4 regions of the Enterococcus casseliflavus genome follow, and region 1 is predicted to be linked to each of the others. Evidence: predicted binding sites of a transcription regulator. Region 1 holds the regulator's gene; each other region holds the start of a gene.

Region 1 (3,153 bases):
CATTTTTTTTCACTTGCCAATTGATCGCTTTTAATAAATAGTTCTTGTCGCGAACGAAAGAAACCTGTTGGAAATCGAGGATTGTCATCTATTGTCGAACCTTAAACAGGTTCTTCACCTCCAGTTGTATGAATATTCAGAAAATAATCGCTCATATTATAGCATAAAGAAAAACATTTTGCTGACTGTTTGGTATCGCATTCATATCTTTTGTCAGAAATCAGAATGCTTGTTATGATGAAACTATACAGGAGGGATGATAACTATGGGTACTTTTAAAGATGAAAAAGATGTGATCGTTGGCAAAGCCAAAGAAAAAATCGGTGAGTGGACCAACAATGAAGAACTTGCCCACTCTGGAAAAGAACAAGCACAAGAAGGTCAAATCAAGAAAGAGCACGATCAAAAACGAGTCAATGAACTAGATGATCAAAATGATGAGCGTGATGCCCGCAATGATCGAACCACCCCTGAAAATGTCAGCAGCGAAGAACTATTGCGAGCTGAAAATCCCGATGCAAATAAAATTTCTTCGAATGATCGACGGGATGCAGACCAGCTGAAGCATTACACAGGAATTGAAGATAAATTATAAACAAACATGGATGCCTTCGTCTTCTAGACGAGGCATTTTTGGGTTAATGAGACAAGAGAGGTTGAAAGACAACCACCTGCACAGTTGACAATTGCTCAACCTCTCATTATAATCCATTAAGATCGCATGGAAAGCAGCGAAGAAATTGGGAGGTGGTCATCAAATGCTTATTTATGCATTGTGTACGACTGTCAAGAAAGTAGAACAGCCGCAATAGGAAACGGAAAATTAGAAAGAAGGCTTTTTTATGATCGAACCTTACCAATTTCATTCAATTAAACATCAAGTATACCAATTAGTACGAACGTATCAATCGGTCAATGATCCTCGAACGATCAAAACGGTTGAAACGATGACAAAAGATGCCATAGAACAATTTTTTCCTGAAGAAGAAACAGCGCCACGTGAAATTTTAGCTGCTTTCTTTCAACCTGGGATGACAATCAGTCGCAGCAATGAGCTGTTAACAGAACTCAAAGAGTACGTCCGACCCTTTCAGGTACCGACAACAAAACAAATTGAAAAAATGTTTCGGAAAGTAAAAAAACTGAAAATACCTGATTTTGCTTCCGTTGATTTAAAAGAGACCACCTATCTTTCTTGGGATGATATCGGTAGTCAAAGTAAGTTTATGATCATTGCCACTGAGCAGGGCTTTACAGGACTTCACGGTCATGTCTCAACCGAGGTCAAGAAAGGAATCTGTCCCTTGTGCCAGCATGAAGGGAATGTCTCGATGTTTCTTTCTCTGACGAAAAGCAATGGCGATGGAACGTATACCAAACGGGGGAACTATATTTGTCGTGATAGCCAACGGTGCAATCAGCAGATGGAAAAGCCAGCAAATTTGCATGACTTTGTTTCTTTGCTGCAAATGAAAGATAAATAACGAAATGAAACGGCAGAAAGATTTCTGCCGTTTTTTCAAATTCAAAAAAACAGTAGTTATAACATTATTTAAATTTTGTAATAAATGAACAGAATAAACCACTTTGGCTATTGTACCAACGGATTTCATGTTATAATTAATCATAGAAACCGATGACTTTACGTAAATACGTAAGCGCATAAGAGAGAAAATGAGGTGGAACTATGCAATGTCCAAAATGTCATCATAACAATTCTAGGGTAGTTGATAGTCGACAAGCCGATGATGGACGTGTGATTCGCCGCCGTCGTGAATGCGAAAATTGCGGCTATCGCTTTACAACATTTGAACGTATCGAAGAGGCACCCCTACTTGTGATTAAGAAGAATGGTGCCCGTGAAGAATTCAATCGAGAAAAAATCCTAAGGGGTTTGATTCGTTCTGCTGAAAAACGACCAGTGACAATGGATCAGATGGAAACGATCGTCGATCATGTGGAAAGTCGTGTTCGTGCTCTTGGTGAAAATGAAATTTCTACAACACAGATTGGTGAGTATGTGATGGAAGATTTAGTTGATTTAGACGAGATCGCTTATATCCGTTTTGCCAGTGTCTATCGCCAGTTTAAAGACATGTCAGTTTTCTTGAAAGAACTACAAGACATCGTCGAAAAAGCGAAAGAACCACAAGAATAGAGGGGGACAACAAGTGGGCAATAGTTTACCGAATCAATCGTACAAAGTGTTCAAAAGCCGTCCACTTACAACGGAAGGGAAAGACGCCCTCATTTATTTGTATCAACCAATTATTGAAAGTGATGCTTTAGCGTTGTATTTGACACTCGCAAGCGATGTCCAAGCCCAAAGCTTTTCTGGCGAGGAGTCGGTGACGACCGTGCATCTCGATATCTTGAATGCCATGAATGCGGGAATGCCTCGCTTCATAAAAGCCAAGCAAAACTTAGAGGGCATCGGCTTGCTAAAGTCTTATGAGAAAGCAGATGCTCAAAACGGGAGCTCGTATCTGTATTGGTTGCAAGAACCGGTCCATCCAGCAGCGTTTTTTCAAGATGAATTGTATGCTTATCTGTTGTTGGAAAGAGTCGGAGAGCGTAAATTTGATCAGCTGGTCAAGCTGTATCAACCAAAGCAGTGTTCCTTGACCGATTATCAGGAAGTGACTCAATCCTTCTCAGCCGCCTATGGGTTAAATACCGCACGTTTTGCTTCACATGAAGAAACGTTACAGGCAGTCAGTGATTCTTTTCAAGAAACCAAAGCGAACTTGGTGCTTGACGAAAAGCAGTTGGATTGGGACTTTCTTTTATATGAAGCGCAGCGTCGGTATATCCGTGCCGCTAATTTCACGCCAAGTTTTCGACAAAAGTTAGTTCTATACCATTCTTTATATGGCTATGATGTGTTGGAATTGTTGGATTTGATGGCGGACAATGTTTCTTTGACAACAGGCGAGGTCGACCAGAAGAAGCTGGAACAAGCTATCATGAAGAAATCACGACAAACATTCACGAAAACATCAAAAAGAGAAGATCCCCAAGCGGAAAGTCAGTTGCGCCGCTTCAATACATTAAAACAGAATGGTTTTTCAGAAAATGATGTCTTATTGATTCAAGAAAGTGAGAACAATGCACCGATCGCTTTTCTCAAGGCGATCAAAGCGGAGAAGAACA
Region 2 (3,153 bases), 940 kb from region 1:
AAGCGGTTGTGTATTGGCTACATGCTTCGCTGCCTCGATCATTTTGGTTAAGCCGCGTTGCTTCAAAGCACTGATCCCTACTACGGGAACCCCTAGACCGTAAGCCAGCTTTTCGAAATTGATCTGCAAGCCTTTTTTCTTTAATAGGTCGATCATGTTGATGGCTGCCACAGTCGGGACATTCATTTCTAATAATTGCAATGTTAGATACAGGTTGCGCTCCAGGTTGGTTCCATCGATAATATTGATCACCGCATCCAATGATGCTTCCATCAAATAATTGCGAGAAATCAGTTCTTCTGGTGTGTACGGCGACAAGGAATAGATCCCTGGTAGATCTTGGATCAATACTTGTCGGTCTTTTCGCAGTCGCCCCGCTTTTCGTTCCACGGTAACGCCTGGCCAATTCCCCACTGTTTGTTTGGCACCGGTCAATTGATTGAAGGTACTCGTTTTCCCGCTATTGGGATTTCCTGCTAATGCAAAGTGATAGATCATTACGCTTCGACTCCTTTTTCGACAAAAACCAACGCTGCTTCTTGCTTTCTCAAAGACAATTCATAGCCGCGGAGCCGAATCTCCATCGGATCACCCAAAGGAGCCAGCTTCACCACTTCCAAATGGACGTTTTTCGTAAGCCCCATATCCATCAATCGACGGCGCACCGCACCTTTGGCGGCGATCTGATTGACCTTCCCGCTTTCACCGACTTGTAGCTGATCCAAAGAGGTAATGATGGTTTGCTGCTGGGTTTCTGTGACATCGATTTGTTCCATGACCCGTTCATCTAAAGCGATCCGCGTCCCTTGGTGTAAAATGATGCCGCCTTTGCGATCTTTTTGTACCACAACGATTTCAACGCCCGTGCGAATACCAAGATCATTTAAATGAGCCGTGATTTCTTTGGTGGTTGCCAACGAGTCGATTTTGTATGTTCCAGAAGCCCGAGTTTGCGCCATTTTCATTGCTTCTTACTCCTTTTGTGAAGTGTTGTTATAATTAACCTACTTTAATTGAGAATGATTATCATTATAATAGAGCCATTTCCATAAGAAGTCAATCTGTTTTGGATCTCACTTTGAATCTTCCTTCACAATAAGGATTTTTTTTACTCATTTTGATTGCATATCCCCTGTATTAATTACGCAAAAACCTTGTAATTCTAAGTATTTTCCGCTTTTTTCCCTTGCATAAAAAACACGGAAACACTATAAATTGTGTATGTCGAATTCACAAGCACAAGATATAGTGTTTTTTCGTTGACTTTCTCCGAGACTTATTTATACTAGGTTTATAACTATTACAACTCGGAGGAAACAATTATGAATATCAAACTATTTTCGAAAAATAACTGCATGCAATGTAAAATGGCGAAACGCTTTTTAAGTGAAAATCAGATTGCCTTTGAAGAAATCAATATTGATAATGAGCCTGAAGCATTAGAATTTTTGAAAGAACAAGGATTCCAAAGTGTGCCAGTCATTACCTCTGATGCGCAAACGATCATCGGTTTCCGTCCAGATCAACTACGTCAATTAGCGAGCTAAGATTTTTCTCAATGTGATGCTTTTGAGGGATTTGTCAGTCGTCCAGACCGCAAGTCCTTTTTTATACGAACAAAACAAGAAAAGAGGTTAGCCATTTATGAGCTTGAAAGAAATCAAAGATGTCAGTTATTTCAAATTGAATAATGAGATCAACCGTCCAGTAGATGGTCAAATTCCATTAAATAAAGACAAAGAAGCCTTAGCGGCATTCTTTAAAGAAAACGTTGAACCAAATACCTTAACCTTTGCGACTGCAATGGACAAAATCAATTATTTGATTGAAAATGATTATTTAGAAGAGGAATTTATCAAAAAGTATCGCCCTGCCTTTATTGAGCAATTGTATCAATTCTTAGATGAGCAACACTTTACTTTCAAATCATTTATGGCTGCTTACAAGTTTTATTCCCAATACGCATTAAAAACGAATGATGGTACCGCGTATCTAGAACGTTACGAAGATCGGGTCGCTTTCAACGCCCTTTACTTTGCGGATGGCAATGAAGAGTTAGCAATGAGCTTGGCAGATGAAATGATCTACCAACGTTACCAACCAGCAACCCCTTCTTTCTTGAATGCAGGACGCAAACGTCGCGGTGAGTTGGTTTCTTGTTTCTTGATCCAAATCACTGATGACATGAACGCGATCGGTCGTGGGATCAACTCCGCGCTGCAACTTTCACGAATCGGTGGCGGTGTCGGGATCACGTTATCAAACTTGCGGGAAGCCGGCGCGCCTATCAAAGGCTACGAAGGGGCAGCAAGTGGTGTGATGCCTGTAATGAAATTGTTTGAAGATAGCTTCAGCTACTCAAACCAATTGGGTCAACGGCAAGGGGCTGGCGTGGTCTACTTGAACGTCTTCCACCCAGACATCATCAGCTTTTTATCAGCGAAAAAAGAAAATGCGGATGAAAAAATCCGTGTCAAAACCTTATCATTAGGCGTGATCGTACCGGACAAATTCTACGAATTGACGCGCAAAAATGAAGAGATGTATCTCTTTAGTCCCTACAGTGTCGAAAAAGAATATGGCGTACCCTTCTCTTATGTCGATATCACCAAGGAATACGACAACTTAGTCATGAACCCACGGATTCGCAAAACCAAAATCAGAGCCCGTGATTTAGAAAACGAAATTTCTAAATTGCAGCAAGAATCTGGTTATCCTTATATCATCAATATCGATACAGCAAACCGCAGCAACCCAATTGATGGCAAGATCATCATGAGTAATCTTTGTTCCGAGATCCTTCAAGTCCAAGCACCATCTGAGATCAACGGCAAACAAGAATACGAAGTTTTAGGAACAGATATCAGCTGTAACTTAGGTTCCACCAATATCGTGAACTTGATGGACAGCCCTGACTTTGGGAAATCTGTTCGAGCAATGACTCGTGCCTTGACCTTTGTTACTGATGCGTCTGACATTGACGTAGTACCATCGATCCAAAATGGGAATGCCTTGAACCACACGATCGGTTTAGGCGCAATGGGCTTGCATACCTATTTTGCAAAAAATCAAATGGAATATGGTTCACCAGAATCCCTTGAATTTACTGATCTTTATTTCATGTTGTTGAACTATTGGACATTGGTTGAAAGC
Region 3 (3,153 bases), 860 kb from region 1:
GCGCTTGATCACTATCAAGTTTCTTATGCATTTTTTCACAAATGTCAAAGGTCAAATTGAATAAAAAAATTTCATTTGCTTCTTTTATCCAGTCGTTGATTTTCCATAGTTAGGATAAACCTCTGAATTCTTTTGGTCAAGAAAAATTAAATTGTTATTTAAAAAAAATAATAAATTTCTGATGATTGAAAAAGCAAACATCATCATTCATTAATAATCTGAAAGAAATCCAACTACATTTAGTCAAGGGCATGGATGAAAGAGGGAGTGTTTCATTTAAATGAATGGACGTACAAAGATGGAAGAAACCCTTTCGAAAGGCTTTTCGCTGGTACTTTTTGGATTGATATTTAAGCAAAGAAAGTAGGAGAGTAGTCGTAGTTTTTTTGGTTTTCTAAGAAAAATTTTACGCGAACATTCTTTCAAAGAAACACGAAAACAAAGTTAGCCGAATGCTTCGTTCCATCGAAATCACTCGTTTTTTTTCGCCAACTTATAGGAGGTGGGTGTTATTCGCTCAAATACTGGCCATAAAAGCAGATAAAAGACGAAGTTTCCGCTGGCATGGAAGAAATCGAACAGTAGTCCTTGAAGGTAATAGGCAAGAAACGAAGGAAACTGATAAAGCCAAACTTCCATCAACGAAACGATCAAGCCATAAAGAAGTCCGCAAAGAAAGGCAAAGAAAGCTTGCAAGAAGCGGTTTTTCTTGATGATCGGTATTTTTCCAATCTGATGAAAAAGAACGATGGTGACAGTAAGTGCAGCCAATTGACTGATCGTCCAGGGACCCATGCCTAGATAGATATTTGTTCCGAGCAAACTTAATAAGGCAATCATCAACGCATCAGATAAACGGTAAGAAAAAGCCACTAAAAATAAAAGGGCACTCATAGGCTGAATGTTAGGGATAAAGACAAAAACTAACCGTCCAACGATACAAGCCGCAGTGATCAGTGCTAAATGAGAAATTCTTTGGATGGAAAATATCTTGGTTTGGGGAGGAAGCATGAGAATCGCCGTCTTTCTAATTGATAATCATTCTCATTGTACATGGAAAATAATAAAATTCAAGATTGAAATACACATTATATAGTACGATAATAAAAAACGAGCACAATATGTTGTGTTTTAGAAGGCGAGGGAAAGAAATGGAATACAAAAAACAAACGATTGAGAAATTGAACGAGGATATCAAGTTGTTCCAAGAAGTTTCGGCGATCACACCAGAAATGACCCAAACATTTGAGGGAATCGCTCGTTTGATTATGCTGGATCGTTATTCATACAAAGATCAAACCCATCTAACATTGCGTAAGGATGATTTGGTGATTTTGACAACGAAAGCTGATCCTAAATATCCTGCGCGAGGAATCGGTGTTGTGAAAGCAATCGATGGGGAACTAGTCTCTATCGAAGTGGAAGAGGCCTATCGCTCAGCGTTAGAAGATATTGATGAACAAGCCAATGGACTTGTTAAAAGAAGAAAAAGTGACATTGAAAAACCGTTAGAACTCTTTTTTGAGCAAGTGGCGCATCGTGTAGCCAAAGGGATTTCTGCCAACGAGTCCCATGACCAGGAGCGCTTCTTTGAGGCGTTTTACCAACAAATCGTGGCGCAAAACCTAATTCCCGCAGGCAGAGTACTTTATGGAGCAGGAACAAATTCTCAAGTTACCTACTTCAATTGCTTTGTGATGCCTTTCATCCATGATTCCCGAAAAGGGATTGCTGTTCATCGACAAGAAGTTATGGAGATCATGAGTCGAGGTGGCGGGGTTGGAACCAATGGGTCGACCTTGCGACCAAAATCAAGTGTGGTCCACGGTGTCAGTGGTCGGTCTTCTGGGGCAGTTTCTTGGTTGAATGATTTGGCAAACTTGACGAACCTTGTCGAACAAGGAGGTAGCCGCCGTGGAGCGCAGATGATTATGATGGCAGATTGGCATCCAGATATTTTTGCATTTATTCTTTCTAAAATTCAAAATCCTGCTGTATTGCTTCACCTAAAAAAAACAATCACAAATGCGACGATCAAACAACTGATCAATGAAAAACTGCAATTTGACCCTCTGACAAAAATGGAAGATAGAATGTTCGCTTATCTAGCACAACTGCCTGAATCGTCAGATAAGGAACATAATGAAATGATCCAAAAGGCAAAAGAAAAATTGCGCATAGGTGGCAGCTATACGGTGAAAGAAAGTGATTTCTTAACTGGCGCGAATATCTCAGTCTGCTTGACAGAAGAATTCATGGAAGCAGTGAAGACAGATGGGTGGTATGAGCTACGCTTTCCAGATATCGACAATTATTCAGAAGCAGAGATGGCGCAATATGATGCAAAATGGGCGGAAGTCGGGGATGTGCGAGAATGGGCAGCTGCTGGCCATAAAGTCAAAACCTATCAAAGGATCAAAGCTCGTGAGTTATGGGAGTTGATTACTTTTTGTGCAACATATTCTGCTGAGCCTGGTATTTTCTTTATCGATAATGCCAACAAGATGACGAATGCTACAGCATACGGACAAAAAGTCGTGGCAACCAATCCGTGCGGTGAACAGCCCCTAACCCCTTATGCGGTCTGTAACTTGGCAGCCATCAATCTCGCAAACATGGCGGATCGCCAAAAGGGCACCGTTGATTTTGCCAAACTAAAAGAAACCGTGAAAGCAGCGGTTCGTTTCCAAGACAATGTTATTGACGTAACGCCTTACTTTTTTTACAAAAATGAGCAGCAGGCGAAAAGGGAAAGACGTGTTGGATTAGGGATCATGGGCTTGGCAGATTTATTGATCTACTGCGGGAAAAAATACGGATCGGCAGAAGGAAATCAATTCGTTGATCAAATTTTCGAGGCAATGGCAGTCACTGCCTATGAGGCATCCATTGAATTGGCGAAAGAAAAAGGCAGCTTTCCCTTCCTGATTGGAAAAAATGACCAAGAGACACAAGCGTTGCGGAAGAAATTTATCGATACAGGATACATGAAAAAAATGCCAGCGCACATCCGCGAAGGCGTGCTGCGATTCGGTATTCGCAACTCTCATCTTTTGACTGTTGCGCCAACAGGATCGACAGGCACGATGACGGGAGTTTCAACTGGTTTAGAACCTTACTACTCCTTTTCTTATTTTAGAAGCGGTCGACTAG
Region 4 (3,153 bases), 490 kb from region 1:
ATCATAGTTCGGATCGGTAGGGGCCAAGTTGACGCCACGGCGAATACTAAAGATCAATTTTGGAAAAATAGCGGTACGCTTTTCACTGCCTAAACCGTTGATGCGAATTTGGAGAATCGCTCGTTGGATTTCCCGTTCGAACCAATTGGTTCCTAAACCAAAGCCAAGGGAAGTAAACGGCGTTTGTCCGTTTGAGGTGAATAACGTATTGATTTCGTATTCTAGACTTTGCATTGCATCGTAGATATCTTTGCGCGTTTTGCTCTTCGCATAAGCTTCCCGACGTTCAGGCGACTCGATCCATTCTTCGGCATCTTTTAGATGCTTTTGATAATTCAACTCAGCAAAAGGAGCCAATAATTCATCTGTTCGATCAGCAGAACAGCCGCCATATTGACTCGATGCTACGTTTGCAATGATTTGTGAGATTTGAGCGGTGGCCGTTTGGATCGATTTTGGCGATTCCACTTCGGCGTTCCCAATTTTAAACCCATTATTCAGCATGCCTTTAAAATCGATCAAGCAGCAGTTGGTCATTGGGGTGTAAGGATGATAATCCAAGTCATGGTAATGAATGTCGCCTTTTTGGTGAGCATTTGCCACGTGAGGAGGGAGCATTTTCAAACCGATCGATTTTCCTACGATCCCAGCGGTCAAATCACGTTGTGTATTGAACACATTGCTATCTTTATTGGCATTCTCATTGACGACCGATTGATCTTTATTCATCAATTTGTTGATCGTAAAGTTGATGTCTGTGGCTTTGCTGCGCTCGAAATCACGATGGGTCCGATAGTTGATATATTCTTCAGCCAAGGCATACTCGTTTTTTGCTAATAAGATATGCTCGACGATATTTTGGATCTCATAGATTTTTACATTCGTACGAAAACGTTCCGCGATCTCGTGATCGACACTGTCAACGATCTCGGTGATTTTTTCGTGGTCGATGGGAGAAAGCTCGCCGTTGATTTTTCTTAGGGCTTTCACTAACGCATCGTAAATTTTTTGATCATCAAAATCGACAAGCCGTCCATCACGTTTTACGATTTTTAACTGACGCAAAGCGGACTGTCTTTCCAACCCTTGCTCAGGATTTCTCTTAATGTTCATCATTTCTACCACTCCTTATCTTCCTCAATATAATAAAACAAATTGTAGAAATGAGCAACTATATATAGTGGTGAATAAGGGTTGGTAAATTGGATATACACAATATATGGTGTATATTCATTGGGGTGTTTTCTGAGAAAACTGATAAGATTAAGGATTTGGTTGTTCCATGTTTCACATAATGAATAAAAAACTTTTTTAAATTTATTTTTTCTCTGTTTTGAAGCAGAAGTATTCAATGAAAAAGTATGCTACCATAAGGAGAGAATTTTATTAAAGGAGGGTTCTATGTGAAAAATATGATTGATGTGAAACATCTGACCAAAAGTTACGGCACTCGTTTCAATCAAACCAAAGTATTAGATAACCTTTCTTTTGCAGTGGATCAAGGAGAATTTGTCGGGGTCATGGGGCCCAGCGGCGCTGGGAAAACGACCTTGATGAATCTGTTGTCTTCAATCATGCGACCTAGCTTAGGCTCGATCTATATCGATGGCAAAGACATTACCCGAATGTCGGAAAAAGCCCTCAGTGATTTTCGTCGTCAGCAGATCGGTTTTATCTTTCAAGACTTTAATCTTTTAGAGACGTTGACTGCCAGAGACAATATCTTGCTTCCCCTTGCCATTGATCGCTTGCCCGTAAGTGAAACCCAAGAGCGCATTGAACAAACGGCCAATTTGTTAGGAATCGAGCACTTGTTAGATCGCTACCCAGAAGAATTGTCTGTAGGGCAAAAACAAAGGGTCGCTGCTGCTCGGGCGATCATCAGTAGTCCGGCGGTCCTTTTTGCTGATGAACCCACGGGAGCCCTTGATTCAAAAGCGGCAACAGAATTGTTACGGTATCTAGCGCAAATCAATCAACAAGAAAAAACGACGATCTTGATGGTCACGCATGATCCTTTCACCGCCAGCTACTGCAACCGAATTTTATTCATCCGAGACGGTGTCTTCTTTGCAGAAGTCGTCAAAAAAGGCGGGCGTCAGGAATTTTTTGAAAAAATCATCGATATGCAGGCAACGATTGGAGGCGGTCCGCGCCATGTTGTTTAAAATCGGCTGGCGGAGTTTTTTGCGGCAGTTTCGCAACTATATGGTGTACTTTATTTGTATGATGACCGCTGTGATGATTTTTTATTCCTTTAACGCCCTGATGAATGATCGTCTGCTGAATCAACGGGTCCAGCAAGATATCCGCATTGAAGGGGTTTTAGGATTCGGCAGCAGTGTGGTTGCCTTTGTCGTCTTGTTTTTTATGCTGAGTGCCAATCATTTTTTTCTTAGTCAGCGGCAAAAAGAAATCAGTGTTTACCAGCTTTTGGGGCTGCGGCAAGGTCGTCTGGCTTGGCTGTTGCTGCGGGAAACGTTTCTATTGAACTTTTTCTCTTTAGTGACCGGCATCTTTATGGGGATTATTTTTTCGAAATTTTTTTCTATGATTTTGATTCGAGCGATGGGCTTGAATTTAACGAGTCATTTCTTTAATTCGCCCCAATCGATTTTTTCAACGGTTTTTGTCTTTATCGCGGCGATGATTATTTTGAGTATTCAAGTGATCCTTTTTGTATGGCGTACCCCAATGAGTGAGCTGATTAAGACTGAATACCGCTTACCGATCAAGAAAATGAAAATGACCCCGTTTCGTTCATTAATGGGGGTTCTAGGTCTGATTCTACTGGGGGTCGGCTACTATTTGTCTTTGACCCTGCGGGAAACTTGGACCAACTATATCACGTACACACAAGATTTTTCAGCAATTTTATGGATTCCTTTATTGATTCTGTTTTGTTGTGTGACGGCAACCTATCTTTTTTTTGATTGCTCGTTACCGGCACTGTTATATTTTTTGAGCAAGCCGAAAAAACGTCTTATCAAAGGGGCGAAACTGATTGCTTACAATAACGTGCGGGCTTACTTGCAAAGAACGTGGAAAAGCTATGCGCTTTTGACGATCATCACAGCGATCGCAATCTCCCTGATCGGGGGAACGATGGGGGTCATCTCATTAAACTATCAAGCAACGAACCGCATTTATCCA

The links. Region 1 encodes NrdR, which represses ribonucleotide reductase genes. Its sites were predicted from a motif close to ACACNATATATNGTGT; they were not measured.
Region 2: a site for NrdR is predicted at 1,206-1,221, ahead of nrdH (glutaredoxin-like protein NrdH). Genes of this name have one in related genera too.
Region 3: a site for NrdR is predicted at 1,115-1,130, ahead of P0G38_RS13355 (vitamin B12-dependent ribonucleotide reductase). Genes of this name have one in related genera too.
Region 4: a site for NrdR is predicted at 1,211-1,226, ahead of nrdD (anaerobic ribonucleoside-triphosphate reductase). Genes of this name have one in related genera too.

What each region holds. Positions count from the first base shown of each region.
Region 1 covers NZ_CP119393.1:1,937,041-1,940,193, reverse strand. Annotated here, with positions in the region: gene P0G38_RS09515 (ABC transporter ATP-binding protein) at 1-88, opposite strand, end outside; gene P0G38_RS09510 (hypothetical protein) at 257-595, shown strand; gene P0G38_RS09505 (FusB/FusC family EF-G-binding protein) at 843-1,484, shown strand; gene nrdR (transcriptional regulator NrdR) at 1,688-2,158, shown strand; gene P0G38_RS09495 (replication initiation and membrane attachment family protein) at 2,172-3,153, shown strand, end outside.
Region 2 covers NZ_CP119393.1:2,872,426-2,875,578, forward strand. Annotated here, with positions in the region: gene feoB (ferrous iron transport protein B) at 1-498, opposite strand, end outside; gene P0G38_RS13645 (FeoA family protein) at 498-965, opposite strand; gene nrdH (glutaredoxin-like protein NrdH) at 1,323-1,547, shown strand; gene nrdE (class 1b ribonucleoside-diphosphate reductase subunit alpha) at 1,645-3,153, shown strand, end outside.
Region 3 covers NZ_CP119393.1:2,795,672-2,798,824, reverse strand. Annotated here, with positions in the region: gene P0G38_RS13360 (hypothetical protein) at 472-1,011, opposite strand; gene P0G38_RS13355 (vitamin B12-dependent ribonucleotide reductase) at 1,152-3,153, shown strand, end outside.
Region 4 covers NZ_CP119393.1:1,446,498-1,449,650, forward strand. Annotated here, with positions in the region: gene nrdD (anaerobic ribonucleoside-triphosphate reductase) at 1-1,116, opposite strand, end outside; gene P0G38_RS07105 (ABC transporter ATP-binding protein) at 1,404-2,168, shown strand; gene P0G38_RS07110 (FtsX-like permease family protein) at 2,158-3,153, shown strand, end outside.